Regions from separate parts of the Mesorhizobium sp. M0045 genome, predicted to be linked through region 2. Evidence: predicted binding sites of a transcription regulator. Region 2 holds the regulator's gene; the other holds the start of a gene.
What was found. Region 2 encodes LexA, which represses DNA repair genes until DNA is damaged. Its sites were predicted from a motif close to TGTTCNNNNTGTGTTCNG; they were not measured.
Positions count from the first base shown of each region.

Region 1: a site for LexA is predicted at 3,622-3,639, ahead of NKJ72_RS22190 (DUF3072 domain-containing protein). Genes of this name have one in related genera too.

Region 1 is NZ_JAMYUY010000015.1:67,352-76,591, reverse strand. Features, by position in the region: gene NKJ72_RS22210 (amylo-alpha-1,6-glucosidase) at 1-1,580, opposite strand, end outside; gene NKJ72_RS22205 (low affinity iron permease family protein) at 2,208-2,516, shown strand; gene NKJ72_RS22200 (DUF2905 domain-containing protein) at 2,419-2,619, shown strand; gene NKJ72_RS22195 (hypothetical protein) at 3,023-3,148, shown strand; gene NKJ72_RS22190 (DUF3072 domain-containing protein) at 3,369-3,587, opposite strand; gene NKJ72_RS22185 (hypothetical protein) at 3,815-4,057, shown strand; partial or broken gene NKJ72_RS22180 (MFS transporter) at 4,814-6,220, shown strand; gene NKJ72_RS22175 (MFS transporter) at 6,358-7,542, shown strand; gene NKJ72_RS22170 (SDR family oxidoreductase) at 7,573-8,319, shown strand; gene NKJ72_RS22165 (gamma carbonic anhydrase family protein) at 8,377-8,904, opposite strand; gene NKJ72_RS22160 (DUF6949 family protein) at 8,923-9,240, opposite strand, start outside.
Region 2 is NZ_JAMYUY010000011.1:176,869-186,108, reverse strand. Features, by position in the region: gene gltA (citrate synthase) at 1-932, opposite strand, end outside; gene gltX (glutamate--tRNA ligase) at 1,113-2,534, opposite strand; gene NKJ72_RS19135 (ComEC/Rec2 family competence protein) at 2,631-5,096, shown strand; gene lexA (transcriptional repressor LexA) at 5,090-5,824, opposite strand; gene kynU (kynureninase) at 6,272-7,519, shown strand; gene NKJ72_RS19120 (hormone-sensitive lipase) at 7,617-8,447, shown strand; gene NKJ72_RS19115 (molybdopterin molybdotransferase MoeA) at 8,455-9,240, opposite strand, start outside.

The sequences.
Region 1 (9,240 bases), on a different contig from region 2:
AATGCATAGAAGCCGGATGCCTCGTCCCAGAAGACCTGGTTGAATCGATCGAACAAGCTCTTGGCTTTGAGGCGAAGCTGCCCGGCACGATCGCCATCGCCTCTGGCATCGAAGATTTCAGCCATGCGCTGCCAAGCATCATAGACATAGCCTTGCAATTCGCACAGCGCCTTGGGTCCCTTCACCAGGGTGCCATCGGGATAAACCAAAGCGTCACCGGCGTCTTTCCAGCTCTGGTTCTCGTACCCCGCAGCCGAGCGGGTTTCGTATTCCTGGAAACCGTCGCCGTCACGGTCCCCATACTGGTCAATCCAATCCAGGCACTTCTCGGCCGTTGCGATGTGTCGTTCGAGCAGGCTCGGGTCGCCGGTGCAACGCCAAGTGTTGTGGAGCACGATAAGATACAGAGGCGTGGCATCGGCCGTGCCGTAATACGGCGTATGGGGGATCAAATTGAAATGGGCGAGTTCGCCGGTGCGAAGCTCATGCATTATCTTTCCCGGTTCCGCATCGCGGTAGTCGTCGCGTTCGGTGGCCTGAAATCGCCCCAAAACGTCCAAGGCGCCGCGCGAAAAATCTGGGTAGATCAAGCCATTCTGCAGAGAGACTATCAGGCTGTCGCGACCGAACAGGCTTATGAACCAGGGCAGTCCGGCGGCTGGCACGTATTCCAGTTCGTCCGTTCCTTCGATCGGCAGCCGCAGCGCGGCCATGTCTTCGACCGCCTGATGGTAGAAGCGGTGAAATTCGCCATTGGAACAGTTGACATTCAAGGCGCTGCGTTGCCATCCGGCGAGGCGTTTTGCAGTTTTCGACTCGAGGCATTTGTCAATGCAGACTCGCGGCGCGCGATAGATTGTCTCGCCATTGCCAAAGTCATAGAGAAGGCAAGCATGCCATTTCGCGCCCGGCTCGAGCTTGATATCGAAGCTGATCCGGCCATTGGCATAGACGGGCTTTGAGGCCATCCGGCGGACCTTGACAATGACGTCTCGCTTGAAGTCTCGATTCACGTAGGAGGTACGAAGGCTCGCCGCTCTGGACAGCCATTCCGTGGTAATACGTCCGCGGCGGACGATCGCGTCGGCCTTGACTTCGAAAAGATCGGCAAAGTCGCTGCGCATGGCAACTTCCAAATTGAAGCGCACTGACATTTGCCCGTGGTTTACGAGTTCAAAATCCTCATGCAGCCCCCCATCCAAGGCGCGGCCGATTACCAGCCCCAGGCTGCCTGCTGGCACATGGTTCGTTTCCGTCGCGAACCCCTGATTGACCAGATAGATCTTGGCGGCGAAGTAGGCGATGTTTCCGGAATTGAGGAGGTCCCATGCTTGCCCATTGGCAAAGATCTGCCAGCTGGATATCAGGCGTGTGTCAGACGCATATAAGCCATTATAAGTGGGCCAGGCGATCTGGCCATCCGGTTCGGTGACAAGGAAGCTGCGTCCCTGGTTAATCGCCAGGCGCGGCGGTCCGACTGTGATCTCCAGCGTCATTGGTTCAACCGTCACCCGACCGATTTGCATCCATCGGAACAGATTGAACAGCCAATGTCGGCCGCCGCCGCCATCTTCGGCCACGAGAACTCACGTCTGCCTTGAACGCCTGCCCCCAGATTGTCCCGAAATCATGTACCAGGCAGGCGAACAACGACCCGGTCATCGACGAGCTCGAACAATCTGACCTTCGAGCACATACCCGCGAACAGAGGCGGACAAACCCGCCCCCTCCAGCAGAACTGTCAAGCCTGCTCTGGCGAGCACATCCTCCAGCCGACCCACAACGAGGCGCGGCGGGCCTCACCTCATTCATCACCAGCAGCTGGGTGAAACTGTGAACCCCCGGCCATTGCGCACGTCTGCTGCTCGCCACCAGGATAGAGCCGGCGATCTGGCATCCTCTAACGCGCGAGCCGGAGAAAGATGGACACGTTCTGGCGAGGTCCGGCGACACTGCAATTTGGTCGCTGCGACGGCACGCGTCCATCCGGAGTTGTCCTCGACCGTCTTTCATCAAAATAGTCGCCGGCTTCAGGTGCTTGCGGGCGCCAACCTGCGACGTGCCTTCAGATCAAACTGGTGTATTCTCGGCGACTGTCAACGAGGAGAACGGCATTTGGACGCATTGAGCATCTGAAGCAGTGCAGGCCGTGCCCAGGCCAAAATGGCTTTGACAGTCATGGTGTTGCCACACTGGCGATCTGGGCTATGACGCTGTTCATCCAGCTCGCCGAGCACCGCGATACTCAGGCTGTGCACGCCAAGATGGACGAATTGCTTCGCGCAGTCGTCGATGCCGACAATGAGACGGCGAAGATTGACAAGAAAAAACCAAAAGAAATTGAGGCGCAACGACAGCAAAACAGCAATGAAAATGAGCCCAGCCAAGGGACTCACTATATTCCCGGCCGGATCCCCCATGTCCAGAACTCTCATTGTCGTTGGTTCGATCGTAGTTGCCATAGGCCTGTTGTGGCCCTGGTTGTCGCGGGTCGGTCTGGGCAGATTGCCCGGTGACGTCGTGATCCAACGTGAGAACTTCACGTTTCATGCTCCGATCGGCACCGGGATTCTTATCAGCATCGTGCTTTCGTTTGTTCTGTGGCTGCTCAACCGGTAGCGAGGACGGCGAGCCCGCGTCGCCGGAGGAAAAGAACGACGCGGGCCGATCGAAGCTATCCGATCCGGCAGCAAAAAATATAAGGGAAAGAGTTTGCTGCCAGGGCAGACCTTTCCCTGCGCGCCGGTGTTCCATCGCATGAGTAAAAAAGCCCGCCGCACAGTTTGATGCGGCGGGGCCGATCAAGCGCTATTGCACCGGGCGGGGGCTCGGGGTCGGGCACGCCCTGTGCGCGCGGATCACAGGGATTTTAAATTAATCGGCTGCAATACGTCCACCAACCGACGGTTGGACAATACGACGCTTGATTCCGAGAACTTTCCTCAGGGGCAAGATAGTTGCCGGAACTCAGCCTTGGCGCGGCACGTTGCTAAGTCGTTGACCTTCGCAAAGGACGCAAGCAATGGCGAAAGACATATCTCGCGAGGAAGAGCAACGCGGCACCGAAAAAGTTCTCTTCTGGGGCGCTGCAATCGCCCTTGTCCTTTTTGTGTCTCTGGTGACCATCGCCCTCATCGGGACGTCCTGATCTGTTTCGACAGCAGGATTGGACCGGTGGGCGCGAGGTCTTGCCGGGCTGCTAGGCTAGAAGCCGCTCCCATCCGCCGTTTGTCGTCTCGATCCCGAGTCCAGCAGCAACGCGCGGAATTCAGAAAAATTAATTGCGCGGGTCACAAGCGCAGCAAAACTGTCCCAATCCGAGCCGGTCGGCTGTCCTTCTCTGGAGAGGAAAAGCCACGAGAGGACGCTTACAGGCCTAACTTCTCCCGCAGCGCATCAATGCGTTTAGAAGCTTCCGCCTTGCTAAGGCCGTCAGCATAGGCGTCAGGCTCGTCGGCCTGTTCGGCCAGAGTTTTCAAATAGGACGCTTGTGCGGGGGTCATTGGATCGTCTCCGCTGACCCAATCTTCCGGGTCCTTTTCGACATTTGCCGACGCCTCGATTTTTGGGTTGTGCCGGTCGACCATGCTCAATCTCCCTTGATGATCACCACAATGAGAATGATCATGATTTGTTCCGCCACCGTGCGGCGTGGGCCAATCGCACAGCTAGGCCGCTCGGCGCCTCACTCAAGATATCGCTAAGTATGGATGAGCCCGCTTCCTCCAATCGATGGATGAAGCCGATCGTGGGCCGGTGCTACTTTGATGCATCGCGCGACTTACCCGACAAGTGCTGGCTCCAGGGGCAAAATATGAGCAAGAGGACTCTCATTGCCATCGCAATCCTCGCGAACAGTGTCGGCTGTGCCGAAGCCAAGGACCGTAAGGTCGAAACCGCGACCCTGGGCACGTACGCCAATTCGAAGAACCTGCCGGTTTGCACCGCGTCGAGCTCAGTCTTCGAAGTCCTCGGTGATAAATGTTTTCTCGTCCCAGGTTCGATGATCTATGGCGACATCGCCGAACTCTCGCAGACAATCACCTTGAGTTGGTAGCCGAAGCAACAGCCTCCCAGCGCAACCTCCATTCTCCGGTATGACGTTGCCCTTGCAGGTGCTGCCGGCGCCCCTGATACTGACCAGCGCAATCTCCAGTCACCACGGGCCTCTCGAAAATTCTTGTGCCGTCCGCACCTGCCGTCGAGCGTGTCGCGCCAACATAGCAGCGCCTCTGCATCGTGTGGGCAACCCAACGCATGCCTTCCGATCCGGAAACTCGCTTGCGCGTTTCATCGTCCATTCGGCAGTGGAAAATTAGGCGGATATGGCAGTGCTCAGGTTGGCGGCGCCGTTCTGCGATCCGCTCGGAGAGGGTGGCGGGTATCCGGGCTGGAAACAGACCAACGCCGGCGCAACCTCACCCTGAAACCAAAAGACAATATCCATGACATCCAACAGCTATGCCTCCCAAGGGTCCAAGCGCCTGCAGACATTCACCATGCCAATTTCCCTATCGCCGCTCCGATAATGAGGGCGGCATCAATTTCATGGAGCAAGCTTTGTCGCCAAGGGGTTCCGATGGCCGCGACCAGGCTCGTGCATACCTCGATCACCATCGCCAAGAATGCGAGACGCGGGAGAGGCAAGCCGCTTCATGAACCGGCTGGAAGATCCAAGCCCAAAGTGGCTGATGGGTGGGAGCCACAGTAACGAAGTGTAACCGGGTTGCCACTACAAAAGCTCAAACCGTGCAAGACCGCTGATCGATACGACCTCGATCTTCAACGGTCTTGCCCAAAGGAAGCCGCCGCAATGGAAATCGCCTCGAACGACGACACGAACAGTCATTTGATGAGGTCACGGCGCTTTGCGCCTCTCTTCTGGACGCAGTTCCTGTCCGCCTTCAACGACAATTTCCTCAAAAACACGCTGGTGTTCCTTATTCTGTTCACCCTGGCGGCCGACAAGGCGGCATCACTGGTCACGCTGGCGGGAGCGGTATTCATGGCTCCCTTCCTGCTCTTGTCCGCCCTTGGTGGCGAGATCGCCGACCGGTTCGACAAGGCCCTAATCGCCCGTCGGCTGAAATTCGCCGAGATCGCCGCTGCGGCTGTCGCTGTCGTTGGAATCGCGCTGGCGTCGATCCCGGTGCTGATGATCGCGTTGCTCATGTTCGGCGTCATCTCGGCACTGTTCGGACCGATCAAGTACGGCATCCTGCCGGATCATCTCGAGCGCAAGGAATTGCCTCGCGCCAATGCCTGGATCGAATCGGCAACCTTCGCCGCCATCCTCGGCGGCACTATCGCCGGAGGCGTCGTCTCGGCCGATGGCATAGGCGTCTCGGTGTTCGGGCCGATCATGATGATCCTTGCCGTCGCCTGTTGGCTTGTCAGCCGCTACATCCCGTCGACCGGTCTTGCGGCTCCCGGCCTAGTCATCGACAAAAACATCTTTCGCTCGACGTGGCGACAGCTGAACGGCCTGCGTGCCGACAAGCGGATCTGGCGCGCCGGACTGATGACGTCGTGGTTCTGGCTGATCGGGGCCATCGTCCTTTCGATCCTGCCTACGTTGGTGAAGGATTCGCTCGGTGGCGGAGAGATCGCTGTCACCGCCTATCTCGCGGTGTTCGCCGTCTCGATCGCCATTGGCTCTGCTATAGCCGCATGGATGTCGCAGGGCCGCATCGTGCTCTTGCCGGCCCCTGTTGGCACGGCGTTGATGGCGCTGTTCGGCTTGGACCTGGCCTGGACCATCTGGAGCACGCAGCCCTCGCTCAGGGCCGAAACGCTCGCAACATTCTTCGCCCGGCCAAACACGGTCCATGTTGCGATCGACCTTGCGGGAATGGCTATTGCCAGCGCCTTTCTTGTGGTGCCGACCTTCGCCGCAGTGCAAGCCTGGGCGCCCGAAACGCGCCGCGCTCGCGTCGTCGCCGCCGTGAGCATCGTCAATGCAGGCTTCATGACGTTAGGTGGCATAGTCGTCGCCGCGATTCAGGCAGCCGGCGTCTCCACTGGAGGGATCCTGTTCGGCCTCGCCGCACTCAACGTAGTCGCCGCTTGGCTGATGCTGAGATACCTGCCGACAAATGCCTTCCGCGACTTCGTTTCCATCCTGTTCCGAGCCTTCCATCGTCTGGAGGTGGAGGGGCTGGAGAACCTCAAGGCGGCGGGCCCGGCACCAATCCTGGCGCTCAATCATGTCCGGGTGATCTCCAGGAACGCGCGCATTTCGGCGAACTCGTCGCGTGGCATTGATGAGCCTCATTCACAACCACATCAAAATTATACCCGCTAGTCGCATTTGGCCAGCCCGACTACTTAGTTCGGGAACGGACAGGAGACTGCCTTATGACCATTGAACTCGCGCTGGGCGAGGCCGCCGCTGCTGACAACACGACCCCATGGTCTGCGTTGGTCTGCCTGTCGCTGCTGACCTTCCTTCTGGTTGGACTGGAGTTCCTGCCGGTGAGCCTGCTCACCCCGATCGCTCAGGATCTGGCCGTCTCCGAGGGTCAGGCCGGCCAGGCAATCGCGGTATCCGGATTCTTCGCCGTGGTTACCAGCCTCTTCGGCAATTCGCTGTTGCGAAACGTCGATCGACGGACGGTAGTTCTGCTCCATACGGCAGTGCTGGCCGCATCGAGCCTGGCGGTGGCGGTTGCTCCCAACTTCCTGGTCTTCCTGGCCGGGCGGGCGCTGGTCGGCATCGCGATCGGCGGTTTCTGGTCACTGTCGACGGCCATTCTGGCCCGCCTGGCCGCGGGACCCGACCTGCCCAAGGCCATTGCCTTGCTCCAGGGTGGCACTGCGTTCGCATTGGTGATCGCGGCGCCCGTCGGCAGCCTCCTCGGATCGCTGATCGGATGGCGGGGAACCTTCTTCGTCACTGTCCCCATCGGCCTCGCGGCGCTCGTGTGGCAGTTGGCCGTTCTCCCGAAGTTGCCACCGATGGAGACCGCCTCGGTGTCGAGCATGTTCGGCCTGCTGCGGAATCGCAGATTCGCCATCGGCATGGGCGCGACCGGGCTCGCTTTCATCGGGCAGAACGCGCTCTCGATCTATCTGCGGCCGTTTCTGGAAAACGTGACGGACCTCGAGGTGAGCACCCTCTCAATAGCTTTGTTGGGCGTCGGCCTCGGTGGCCTGGCGGGACTGTCGATCATCGGCCTCATCCTCCGGCGGCACCTCACAGCCGTGCTGATCGGGCTGCCGAGTGCACTCGCGGTCTTCGCTCTACTGCTGATTGCCTTTGGACCGTTTGCAGGCGCCACGGCCGGCCTGCTGGTTCTTTGGGGATTTTTCGCGACTCCGATCCCGGTGGCATGGAACACCTGGATGACCACGCTCATCCCTGAAGACCTGGAGGCCGGGGGCGGACTGCAGGTTGCCCTGATCCAGCTCGCGATCGCGGGCGGCGCTATCGCGGGAGGCCTGCTGTTCGACGCGGCCGGCTGGTGGAGCGCCTTCCTTCTCGCGGCCGCCCTGCTCACCGGCTCGGCCTTGCTCGCCGCCTCGGCCGGGCTCCGAACCTGAACTCTTTCAATTCTTGTCTAGGAGAATCTCATGTCCGAAGGAATCGAGAACAAGGTCGTCGTCATCACCGGTGCCAGCAGTGGCCTCGGTGAAGCGACGGCACGCCATCTTGCCGCACGAGGCGCTTCCGTGGTCCTGGGTGCACGCCGGTCACACCGCATCGACGCCCTTGTCCAGGAACTGACCGCCGCTGGGCTCAAAGCCAAGGCCGTCACTACGGACGTCACCGACGCCGGCCAGGTCCAGAACCTGGTGAACACGGCGGTCCGGGAATTCGGCCGCATCGACGTGATGCTCAACAATGCGGGCCTCATGCCGTTGGCCCCGCTCGAACGGCTCAAGATCGACGAATGGGACCGGATGATCGACGTCAACATCAAGGGCGTTCTTTACGGCATCGCGGCCGCACTTGCGTACATGAAGGAACAGCGATCGGGGCACATTATCAATGTCTCGTCCATATACGGCTATGTGGTCGACCCGGGTGCGGCGGTCTATTGCGCCACCAAGTTCGCCGTGCGTGCACTGTCCGAGGGTCTGCGGAAAGAGGTGAAACCCTACAACATCCGCACCACGGTGATCTCGCCGGGCGCTGTCACCACAGAGTTGCTTGAGCACATCAGCGAGAAGGATATCCAGCAGGACACCAGGGACTTCGTGAGCAAGATCGCCGTGGGGCCAGATACGTTTGCCCGCACGGTCGCCTTCGCGATCAACGAGCCCGATGACGTCGATATCAACGAGATCTTGTTCCGGCCGACCGCCCAGCCGGTTTGACTTGGAAGGGGCTATGCTTTCGGTATCCCAAGGCCGGCTCCACCATTTCTGGATCGGCTAGACCTTCTTCAGCCCAGCCCTGAATCGCCTGCCGTTGGCCACATAATGCGCGGCCGAAGCGCGCAGCCTGGCGATTGCGGCTTCGTCGAGCGTCCTGACGACGCGCGCGGGCGAGCCGACGATCAGCGAATTGTCGGGGAATTGCTTACCTTCGGTGACCAGCGCACCGGCCCCGACCAGCGAGTTGTTACCGATCTTCGCGCCGTTCAGCACGATGGCGCCCATGCCGATCAGGGTGTTGTCGCCGATCGTGCAGCCATGCAGCAAGGCACGGTGGCCGATCGTGCAGCCCTGGCCGACGGTCAGCGGAAAGCCGGCGTCGGTGTGCATGATTGTGTGCTCCTGCACGTTTGTGTCGGCGCCGATGGCGATCGGCTCGTCGTCGCCGCGGATAACGACGCCGAACCAGAAACCGGCATTGCGGCCAATCCTGATATTGCCGATCAGCGTGGCATCGGGCGCAATCCAGTTGCTGTCGGCGTCCTCGAAGGCGGGCGCTTTTCCGTCAATCGCGTAGATCGGCATTGCTGGCTCCAGATCGTCTCACATCGACAAGCTGCCAGACCCTAGAAGCGAAGCCGCCCAGGATGCAATGGCGATCACCACCATGCCCAGCGCCAGCGCCCAGATGGTCGCCGTACAGCCGCAGGAGATCAGCCCCAGCACCGAGATGCGACGCTCGCGCCAGGCGTCCAGCGCCTCGTTGGCGAACATCAGCGGCCCGGCGCAGGCCGTCGCGGCGAGCGAGCGCAGCATGTGCTTCGACGATACATAGGGCTGGACGAAGGCAAGCCTACGGCCGGCGATCAGCTCCATCGCCGATCCGGCCAGGCCGCAAGCCGTCAGCCCGGCCATAAAACT
Region 2 (9,240 bases):
GGATCGTTCTTATCCTTGGCGCGCGCAATGAATTCCGGGATGTGATCGACATGGCCGATCTCGCCCAGCATGTTCAGGGCTGCCTCGTTGGCGCCGCCATGTGCAGGACCCCACAGGCAGGCGATGCCGGCAGCGATACAGGCAAAGGGATTGGCGCCCGACGAGCCGGCCAGGCGGACGGTCGAAGTCGAGGCGTTCTGTTCGTGATCGGCGTGCAGGATGAAGATGCGCTCCATCGCGCGCGCCAGCACCGGATTGATCTTGTATTCCTCGCAAGGCACGGCGAAGCACATATGCAGGAAGTTGGCTGCGAAATTCAGCTCGTTCTTCGGATAAATGAACGGCTGGCCGATGTGGTATTTGTACGCCATCGCCGCGATTGTCGGCATCTTGGCGATCAGCCGCATTGAGGCGACCATGCGTTGATACGGATCCGAGATGTCAGTGGAATCGTGATAGAAGGCCGACAGCGCGCCGACCACGCCGCACATCACCGCCATCGGATGCGCATCACGGCGGAAGCCGGTGAAAAAGCGCGACATCTGCTCATGCACCATGGTGTGGCGCGTCACCCGGTAGTCGAAATCGTCCTTCTGCGCCTTGGTCGGCAGTTCACCATAGAGCAAGAGATAGCAGACTTCGAGGAAGTCGCCGTGCTCGGCCAATTGGTCGATCGGGTAGCCGCGGTGCAAAAGAATGCCGGCATCGCCATCGATGAAGGTGATTTCCGATTCGCAGCTCGCCGTCGACGTAAAGCCGGGATCGTAGGTAAAGACGCCGGCGGTGTTGTAGAGCGAACCGATGTCGATGACGTCAGGTCCTACCGAACCACTTCGGATCTTGAATTCATGGGTTTTGCCGCCGAGCTCCAGCTTTGCCGTCGATGCCTGGGTTTTGCCGCCAAATTCCATTTTCGTCGCAGGTTCGGTCATAGCAAACTCCTTTTTGTTTCCTCAGGCCGGCAAAGGCAAAATATCTGAACCCAACACGTCAAAAGCATCGGACTATGCACATTTTGCGCCCGCAATTGTATCTGCGCGCCAGATTAGGCCAAGGCCCAATGTTGCACTGCGAAACACACCTTTCAATGCCAATCTTCTTGGGCCAGTTCGCTAATCGATTTGATCAGCGATCCGCGCCAGGCTTTCCTCGCGGCCCAGCACGGCAAGCACATCAAAGACACCTGGCGAGGTACTTTTGCCGGTGAGCGCGGCGCGCAAAGGTTGGGCCACAGCGCCGAGTTTATGGCCGCCGGCCTGCGCGTAGTCGCGGATCGCGGCTTCAGCCGAGGCGGCAGACCAGTCCGAAACCGTGGCCAGTGCGGCATGAGCGCCCCGCAGGATCGCGCGCGCCTCACCGCTGAGCAGCGCCGCCGCCTTCTCGTCGACCGGCAGCGGCCGCTCGACGAACAGGAATGCAGCCCCTTCAACAAGTTCGACCAGCGTCTTGGCGCGCTCCTTCAGGCCGGGCAAAGCGGCCAGCAGTTGCGCCTTGCGTCTGTCGTCGAGGCGGGCGGCGATTGCCGGGCCGCCTTCGAGATAGGGCAGAGTGGCGATGAAGATGTCGAGCAGCGCCGCGTCGTTCATCCGGCGCATATGCACGCCGTTGAGCGCCTCGAGTTTGGCGAAGTCGAAACGGGCGGCGCCCTTGTTGACATCGCCAATGTCGAACCATGCGATCATGTCGGCGATCGACATGATCTCATCGTCGCCGTGGCTCCAGCCAAGCCTCGCCAGATAGTTGAGCAGCGCCTCCGGCAGGTAGCCCATGGCGCGATAGGCCTCGACGCCAAGCGCGCCGTGCCGCTTCGACAGCTTGGCGCCGTCGGCACCGTGGATCAGCGGGATATGCGACATCGACGGCACCTCCCAGTCCATGGCCTGGTAGATTACGGTCTGGCGTGCGGCGTTGGTCAAATGATCGTCGCCGCGGATGATGTGGGTGATGCCCATGTCGTGATCGTCGACAACGACGGCATGCATGTAGGTCGGATTGCCGTCCGAGCGCAGAATAATGAAATCGTCGAGATCCTTGTTGGGAAAACGCACGTCGCCCTGGACGCGGTCATGCACCACCGTCTCGCCGTCTGTCGGCGCCTTGATGCGGATCGCCCCCTTGGCGCCGGGCGGCGCCTCCGACGGGTCGCGGTCGCGCCAGCGTCCGTCATAGCGGGGAGGCAGCCCCTTGGCCCGTGCGTTCTCGCGCATTGCTTCCAGCTCGGCAGGCGTCGCATAACAATAATAGGCCTTGCCCATGCGAACGAGCTCCTCGGCCACCTCGCGATGGCGCGGCGCACGCTCGAACTGCGACACCGGCTCGCCGTCCCATGTCAGGCCAAGCCAGGAAAGCCCGTCGAGAATGGCCGCGGTTGCCGCATCGGTGGAGCGCTCGCGGTCGGTGTCTTCGATGCGCAGCAGCATCGTGCCGCCTGTGTGCTTGGCATACAGCCAGTTGAACAGCGCCGTGCGCGCGCCGCCAATATGCAGATAACCGGTGGGCGAGGGGGCAAAACGGGTGACGACCTTATCGGGCATGGAACTCTCAGGCGGGCCAAGGAAGTGGGTTTGCGGACTTTCGCGCGTTGCGCGTTCATGTAGCATAGGAGGTCGAGGGCGCAAGGGGCAGACCCAATGGCTGTGCGAAGCCGTGGTGCGGGCGAGGGCGAGGACGCTGGCAGCGGCGTCAGCGAACGCTTGCTGTTTGCCGCTCCCCCGCCTGCCCTGCCGGTATCGGCATTGCTGCCCGCTCCGCGCTTCGATGCTCCGTCGCTGCCGGCCAGCGACCCAGCAACGGTTCTCGTGCCCGCGGGCGAGCCCATCGTGCGCCTACGCCGTCGTTTCCGCCTCCCGTCACCGTCCCGTATCCGCAACAGCGTAACCTCGGCAGCCGGCCTGGAACTCGACCGTGGCGTCGCCTTCCTGCTGGTGCCGGTGTTCCTCGCATGCGGGGTGGTCGTATATTTCGCGCTGTCGGTGGAGCCAGCCTTTCCGCAGCCGATCGCAATCGTGCTCCTCGCGGCCCTTTGTACGGTCGTCTCGCGTTCATGGCCCAGGACGCGCCTGTGTTTCATGGTGGCGCTGCTCTGCGCGCTTGGCGTGCTTGCCGCCAAGTTCGAGACCTGGCGTGTCGGGACGCATATGCTCGGTTCCGAAATCTCGACGCGGCTGACGGGTCGTGTCGTATCGTACGAGCCCATGGCGAGTGGCCGCATCAGGCTGACGATCGATGTGATCTCAACCGCCAGGCCGACGCTGCGCTACATGCCGGAACGGGTCCGCATTTCGGCGATGAAGATACCGGCTGAGCTGGCCGCTGGTTCCGAGATCGCCGGCTATGTGCGGTTGCTGCCGCCGACCGGCCCGGTGCGGCCCGACAGCTATGATTTCTCCTTCGACAGCTATTTCGCGGGCATCGGCGGCAGCGGCTTCTTTCTCGGGAATCCGAAAGTCGTGGCGTCGGGCAGCATGCCGCTTGCCGCGCGGCTTTCTTCCGCGATCGAAGACGCGCGCGAATCCATCGCCGACCATATCCGCAGCCGCATCGGCGCCGCCGAGGGCGAGATTGCTGCTGCGCTGATCGTTGGCGTGCGCGCCGGCATTCCCGAGGAGATCAACGAAGCGATGCGGCGTACAGGCATCTACCACATCATCTCCATCTCGGGGCTGCATATGGCGTTGGTCGCCGGCACCATCATGGCGCTGCTGCGCGGTGCCTTTGCGCTGTTTCCCGACTTCTCATCGCGACGGCCGGTCAAAAAATATGCCGCCGCCGCCGCGCTTTTTTCGATTGCGGCGTACCTCGTCTTTTCCGGCATTGTGGTGGCGGCCGAACGCAGCTTCATCATGCTGGCGGTGATGCTCATCGCCGTGCTGTTCGACCGGGCCGCGCTCACCATGCGCAATCTGGCGATCTCGGCCATCGCGGTCATCGTAGTGTCGCCGCACGAGGTGGTCGGTCCGAGCTTCCAGATGTCCTTCGCCGCGACGGCGGCCCTTGTCGGCGCCTATGCCGGCTGGTCCGATTACCGCACCGGCAGGGCCACCACGCCGCCGCCCCGGCGATCGCCGCTACGCTTGGCCACTCGAAAGGTCCTGCTGGGCATGGGCGGCCTGGCGATGACCTCGATCATTGCAGGGAGCGCCACGGCGCTTTTCGCCATATGGCATTTCCAGCGCGTAGCGCCGCTCAGCCTGTTCGCCAATCTGGCCATCATGCCTATCGTCTCACTGGTCGTCATGCCCTTTGCCGTGCTCAGCGCGCTGGCGATGCCGTTCGGCGCGGATGGGCCTTTCCTCTACGTGATGGGCAACGGGCTGACGGCGATGATCGCCCTGTCCGGGTGGATCTCCGAGCGCTCGCCGATCGATGCGGTCGGACTGATTTCGCTGAGATCTGTCCTTTTGGTGACGATCGCCCTCGTCATTGCCAGCATGGCGACGACCTGGTTGCGGCTCGCGGCAATTCCTTTTGCGCTCGCTGGCTTGCTAACGACAACGCAGACGCGCGTACCCGACGTATTGATCTCGGAGGACGCACGGCTGGTCGCGCTGCCGATCGGCAGCGGTGAGCTCGCGGTCAACCGGGCACGCCCGAATGAGTTCACCATCGACAACTGGAAACGCGCGCTCACATCAGAGGCTATCGTCGCGCCGGAAACACCTGGAAAGAACGATCCGCAATTCGACATTGCCGATCCGGCCGACCTACCGCCGGGCATGCCGTTCATTTGCACGGACGGTCTCTGCCTCGCCAGGCATCCATCCGGCGCGATCATTGCGCAAGCCAAGGACCGCGATACCGCACGGCCAGCCTGCGCCTTCGCCAGCTTGATCGTCATCGACGACGCCACCGCCCATAATCCCTGCTACTACGACCGGCTGGTCCTCGTCGTCACCAAACGGCAACTGGCGCGCGCGGGAAGTGCGGCCGTCTATTTCGATCCACAAGCGGCAACACGCGCCGAAATCCGCTTCGCCGTCGAAAAATCATACCGGCCCTGGCACGTGCAGCGGAAATTTTCACGCGCGGCGCGCGGCCTGCCGCCATACCGCAGGGCCGACAATCCAAAAGCCGGCACCAAGGGCGCAACTCAGTAGCGGCGGATCAGCCCAACGAGCTTGCCCTGCACCTTGACCCTGTCTGGTCCGAAGATGCGCGTCTCGTAGGCCGGATTGGCGGCCTCCAGGGCGATCGAGGCGCCCTTGCGGCGGAACCGCTTCAGCGTCGCTTCCTCCTCGTCGACCAGGGCCACCACGATCTCACCGGGGCTCGCCGTATCGGCGTTGCGGATGATCACCGTGTCGCCGTCGAAAATGCCAGCCTCGATCATCGAATCGCCTTTGACCTCGAGCGCATAATGCTCGCCGCCCATGATCATATCCGGCGGCACCGAAATCGAATGCGTCTGGTGCTGGATAGCATCGATCGGCACACCAGCGGCGATGCGGCCCATTACCGGGATCGAAACGGCGGCGACGACATCGTCGTCATTGCCGGCTGCAGGGACGCGCGACGATGTGGGCTTGCCCTGCCGAGGGGCACCTTGCCCAAGACTGCCCTGGATGACACTCGGCGAGAACTTGCGTGCCGCATTGAGGCCGGGGGCGATCGAGTCAGGCAGGCGTAGTACCTCCAGCGCACGGGCCCGGTTGGGCAAACGGCGAATGAAGCCGCGCTCCTCCAGCGCCGTAATCAGTCGGTGGATTCCGGATTTGGAAGCCAGGTCGAGCGCTTCCTTCATCTCGTCGAAGGAAGGTGGGATACCGCTTTCCTTCAACCTTTCGTGGATGAACATAAGCAGTTCGTGTTGTTTGCGTGTCAGCATAGCGACCCCCAACAGAATCAGAAAACAAACCCAGAACAGACACTATCTGTTCCAGTTGTGTTCCGCAACTGTTTAAAGTTTAATGAATGCGTTAAGGCTCGGGAAACAAACGACGTCCCCTACCGGCGTACCGTATTTTTACCGCCGCGAGCCTCATCGCCTTGATTCTGCTTTCGTTTGCGCCGTTCTGGCCTCCTAGAAGGCGGCACTGGCATCGGCGGTCGGTCGGCAAAGGGCACGGAATTGAACCCGTATCGACTGTGCGGTTGGTCAATGCGCCGTGAACGAAACGAACTCAAAACGCCAACCTTGGGTTAATTCCTGGTTTCCACCGCCTGGTCAGGCTGCTTCTCGCCGGTGGAGCCTTGCTACGCGCCACCCGGTAATGGAAGAACAGTCGATACGTGTCGGGCGTTGCGTTGAATCTTTGGGGGGAGCAGACAAATCATGACAGGAATTCCCGATCTCGCGGCCATAAAGGCGATGGATGCCGCAGATCCGCTGGGCGCGATACGTGACCGCTTTGTGTTGCCGCAAGGAGTGATCTATCTCGACGGCAATTCGCTAGGAGCTGCTTCACGTGCCGCTTTCGATGAACTGTACAAGGCCGCGACCGAGGAATGGTCGCATGATCTCATCCGCGCATGGAACACGGCCGGCTGGTTCAACATGCCGCTTGAACTTGGCGACCAGCTCGGGCGCCTGATCGGTGCCGCGGTCGGCCAGACGGTGGTCTGCGACACGACGTCGGTCAACATCTACAAGCTGCTGCACGCCGCCATGGCCATGCGACCGGAGCGGCAGGCCATCGTCGCCGAGGGCGATAGTTTTCCGACAGACCTCTACATGGCTGAGGGTGTGGTTTCGACGCGAAAAGATGCGCTGCTGCGCCTCTCGGGGGTCGACGCGCCGACCATCGAGGAGCTGATCGACGATCGCACCGCCGTGGTGCTGGTCAACCACGTCAACTACAAATCGGGCGAACTGCGCGACATGCCGGCTCTGACGCGCAGGGCCCAGGAAGCCGGGGCGATGATCGTCTGGGATCTCTGCCACACCGCTGGCGCGATGCCAGTCGAGCTCGACAAAGCCAACGCCGATTTTGCCGTTGGCTGCACCTACAAATATCTGAATGGCGGCCCGGGCGCGCCTGCCTTCATCTATGCGGCTGAGCGGCATCTTTCCGACATCCAGCAGCCGCTCACCGGCTGGTGGGGCCATGCACGGCCCTTCGCCTTCGAGCCAGGCTATGCGGCCGGCACCGGCATCCGCCGGTTTCTGTGCGGCACCCAGCCGATCCTTTCGATGCGCACGCTGAAGGGCGCGCTCGACATCTGGGACGATGTCGACATGACGGCGGTGCGCAAGAAGAGCATCGCACTGGCCGATCTGTTCATCGAGCTTGTCGAGGCAAAGTGCGGCACTTACGGTCTCACGCTCGAAAGCACGCGCGACGGGGAAAAACGCGGCAGCCAGATTTCATTCATGCATGAGCATGGCTACCAGATCATGCGCGCGCTGATCGAACGTGGTGTGATCGGCGATTTTCGCGCGCCATCGACCATGCGCTTCGGCTTCACCCCGCTCTATGTCGGCTATGCCGATGTCTGGCAGGCCGTCGAAGTGCTTGAGGACATCCTGCGCACCGGTGCGTGGAAGGATGCGCGCTTCGCCATCAAGGCGGCTGTCACTTGAGATCGATGCGAGAGCTGGAATCGTGAGGCTGGCGACGACGCGCCGCGCGATGCTCGCGGCCAGGTTGCAAGGCCATAATTGCCAGGGAGGGCGCAGGGTGTTCGAACGTCACATTGCCGATTGGGACAACGCCTATGCCAACGGCGCCAACATAGCCGGCAGCGATCGCTGGCCGGCGGCCTGGGTCGAGCCCGCGCAGGTTTTCCGCGAGGCGCTTTCGACCGAGGGCAGGGCGCGGCTCGACCTGGCCTATGGCGATAACCCGCGCAACCGGCTCGATCTTTTCCTGCCGGCCACCAAGCCGAAGGGGGTCGTGGTGTTCGTCCATGGCGGCTACTGGATGGCATTCGACAAGAGTTTCTGGTCACATCTTGCCGCGGGCGCTGTTGATCGCGGCTATGCAGTTGCCATGCCGTCCTACACGCTCTGTCCGCAGATACGCATTGGCGGCATCGTCAAAGAAGTCGGCGCGGCGATAGGCAAGGCGGCGGCGATGGTCGCAGGGCCGCTGATGCTGACCGGGCACTCGGCCGGCGGCCATCTTGTTAGCCGGATGGTTACCAGGACGACGCCGCTGGCGCCCGAAGTGGTCCGGCGCGTTCGTCACGTGGTGTCGATCTCGGGAGTGTATGATTTGCGCCCGATCATGCGCACCGGCATGAACGAGACGCTGGCGATCGATGAGGCCGAGGCGCAGGCCGAAAGTCCGGTGCTGCTGCGCCCGATGGACAAGGCCCGCCTGACCTGCTGGGCCGGCGGCGGCGAGCGCGCCGAATTCCTGCGCCAGAGCGCGTTGCTGGCCAACATCTGGATCGGCCTGGGTGCCGCGACCAGCTCCGTAGTCGAGCCCGACCGGCATCATTTCAACATCATCGACGGTTTGGCCGATCCAGACCATCCGCTGACCCGGACCTTGATTTCGGAGTGAGGCAGGTTCAGCGTAGCATCAGCACGTCGCAGGGGGAGCCCGCCGCCGCAGCAGGCGCGAACGGCGCGCGGACGATCAGCCCGTTGGCATCGGCCAGCATTTTCAGCATCGAGGAGTCCTGGATGCCGAACGGCGTCGCCACGAGCGCACCAGCGTCGTCTGTGACAACAGCCCGCACATAATCTTGCCTGAGATCGTTGGCCGGCATGGCAGCACCGAGCCGTGCCCGACGGATATCCTGCTGAAAGGCGCGGCCGCCGAGCCGTGCCAGCAGCGGCTTCAGGAAGAGCTGAGCGCAGACCAGGCTCGCCACGGGGTTGCCGGGCAGGCCGATGCAGCGAACGTCGCCCAGCCGCCCGAACATCAGCGGCTTGCCCGGTCGCATGGCGATCTTCCAGAAATCGAGCGTCATGCCTTGCCCGGTCAGCACGTCATGGACGAAGTCGTGGTCGCCGACCGAGGCACCGCCCAGCGTGACGATGACGTTCGCGCCAGCCTTCACGGCCTTTTCAACCAATGCCGCGATCGCCTCCCTGCGGTCCGGCGCGATACCGAGGTCGAGCGCCCGCGCACCGACCGACTGTGCGGCGGCAGCGACACCATAGGCGTTAGAGGAGATGATCTGGTCGGGGCCAAGCTCGCTGCCCGGCGGCAGCAATTCGTCGCCGGTGGCGATGATGGCGACCAGCGGCCGTTTGACCACGCCGACCTCGGGGTGATTGGCCGATGCCGCCAGCGACAAGGCGGCCGAATCGAGCAGGCGGCCTTTGGGCAGCAGGACATCGCCCTTGAC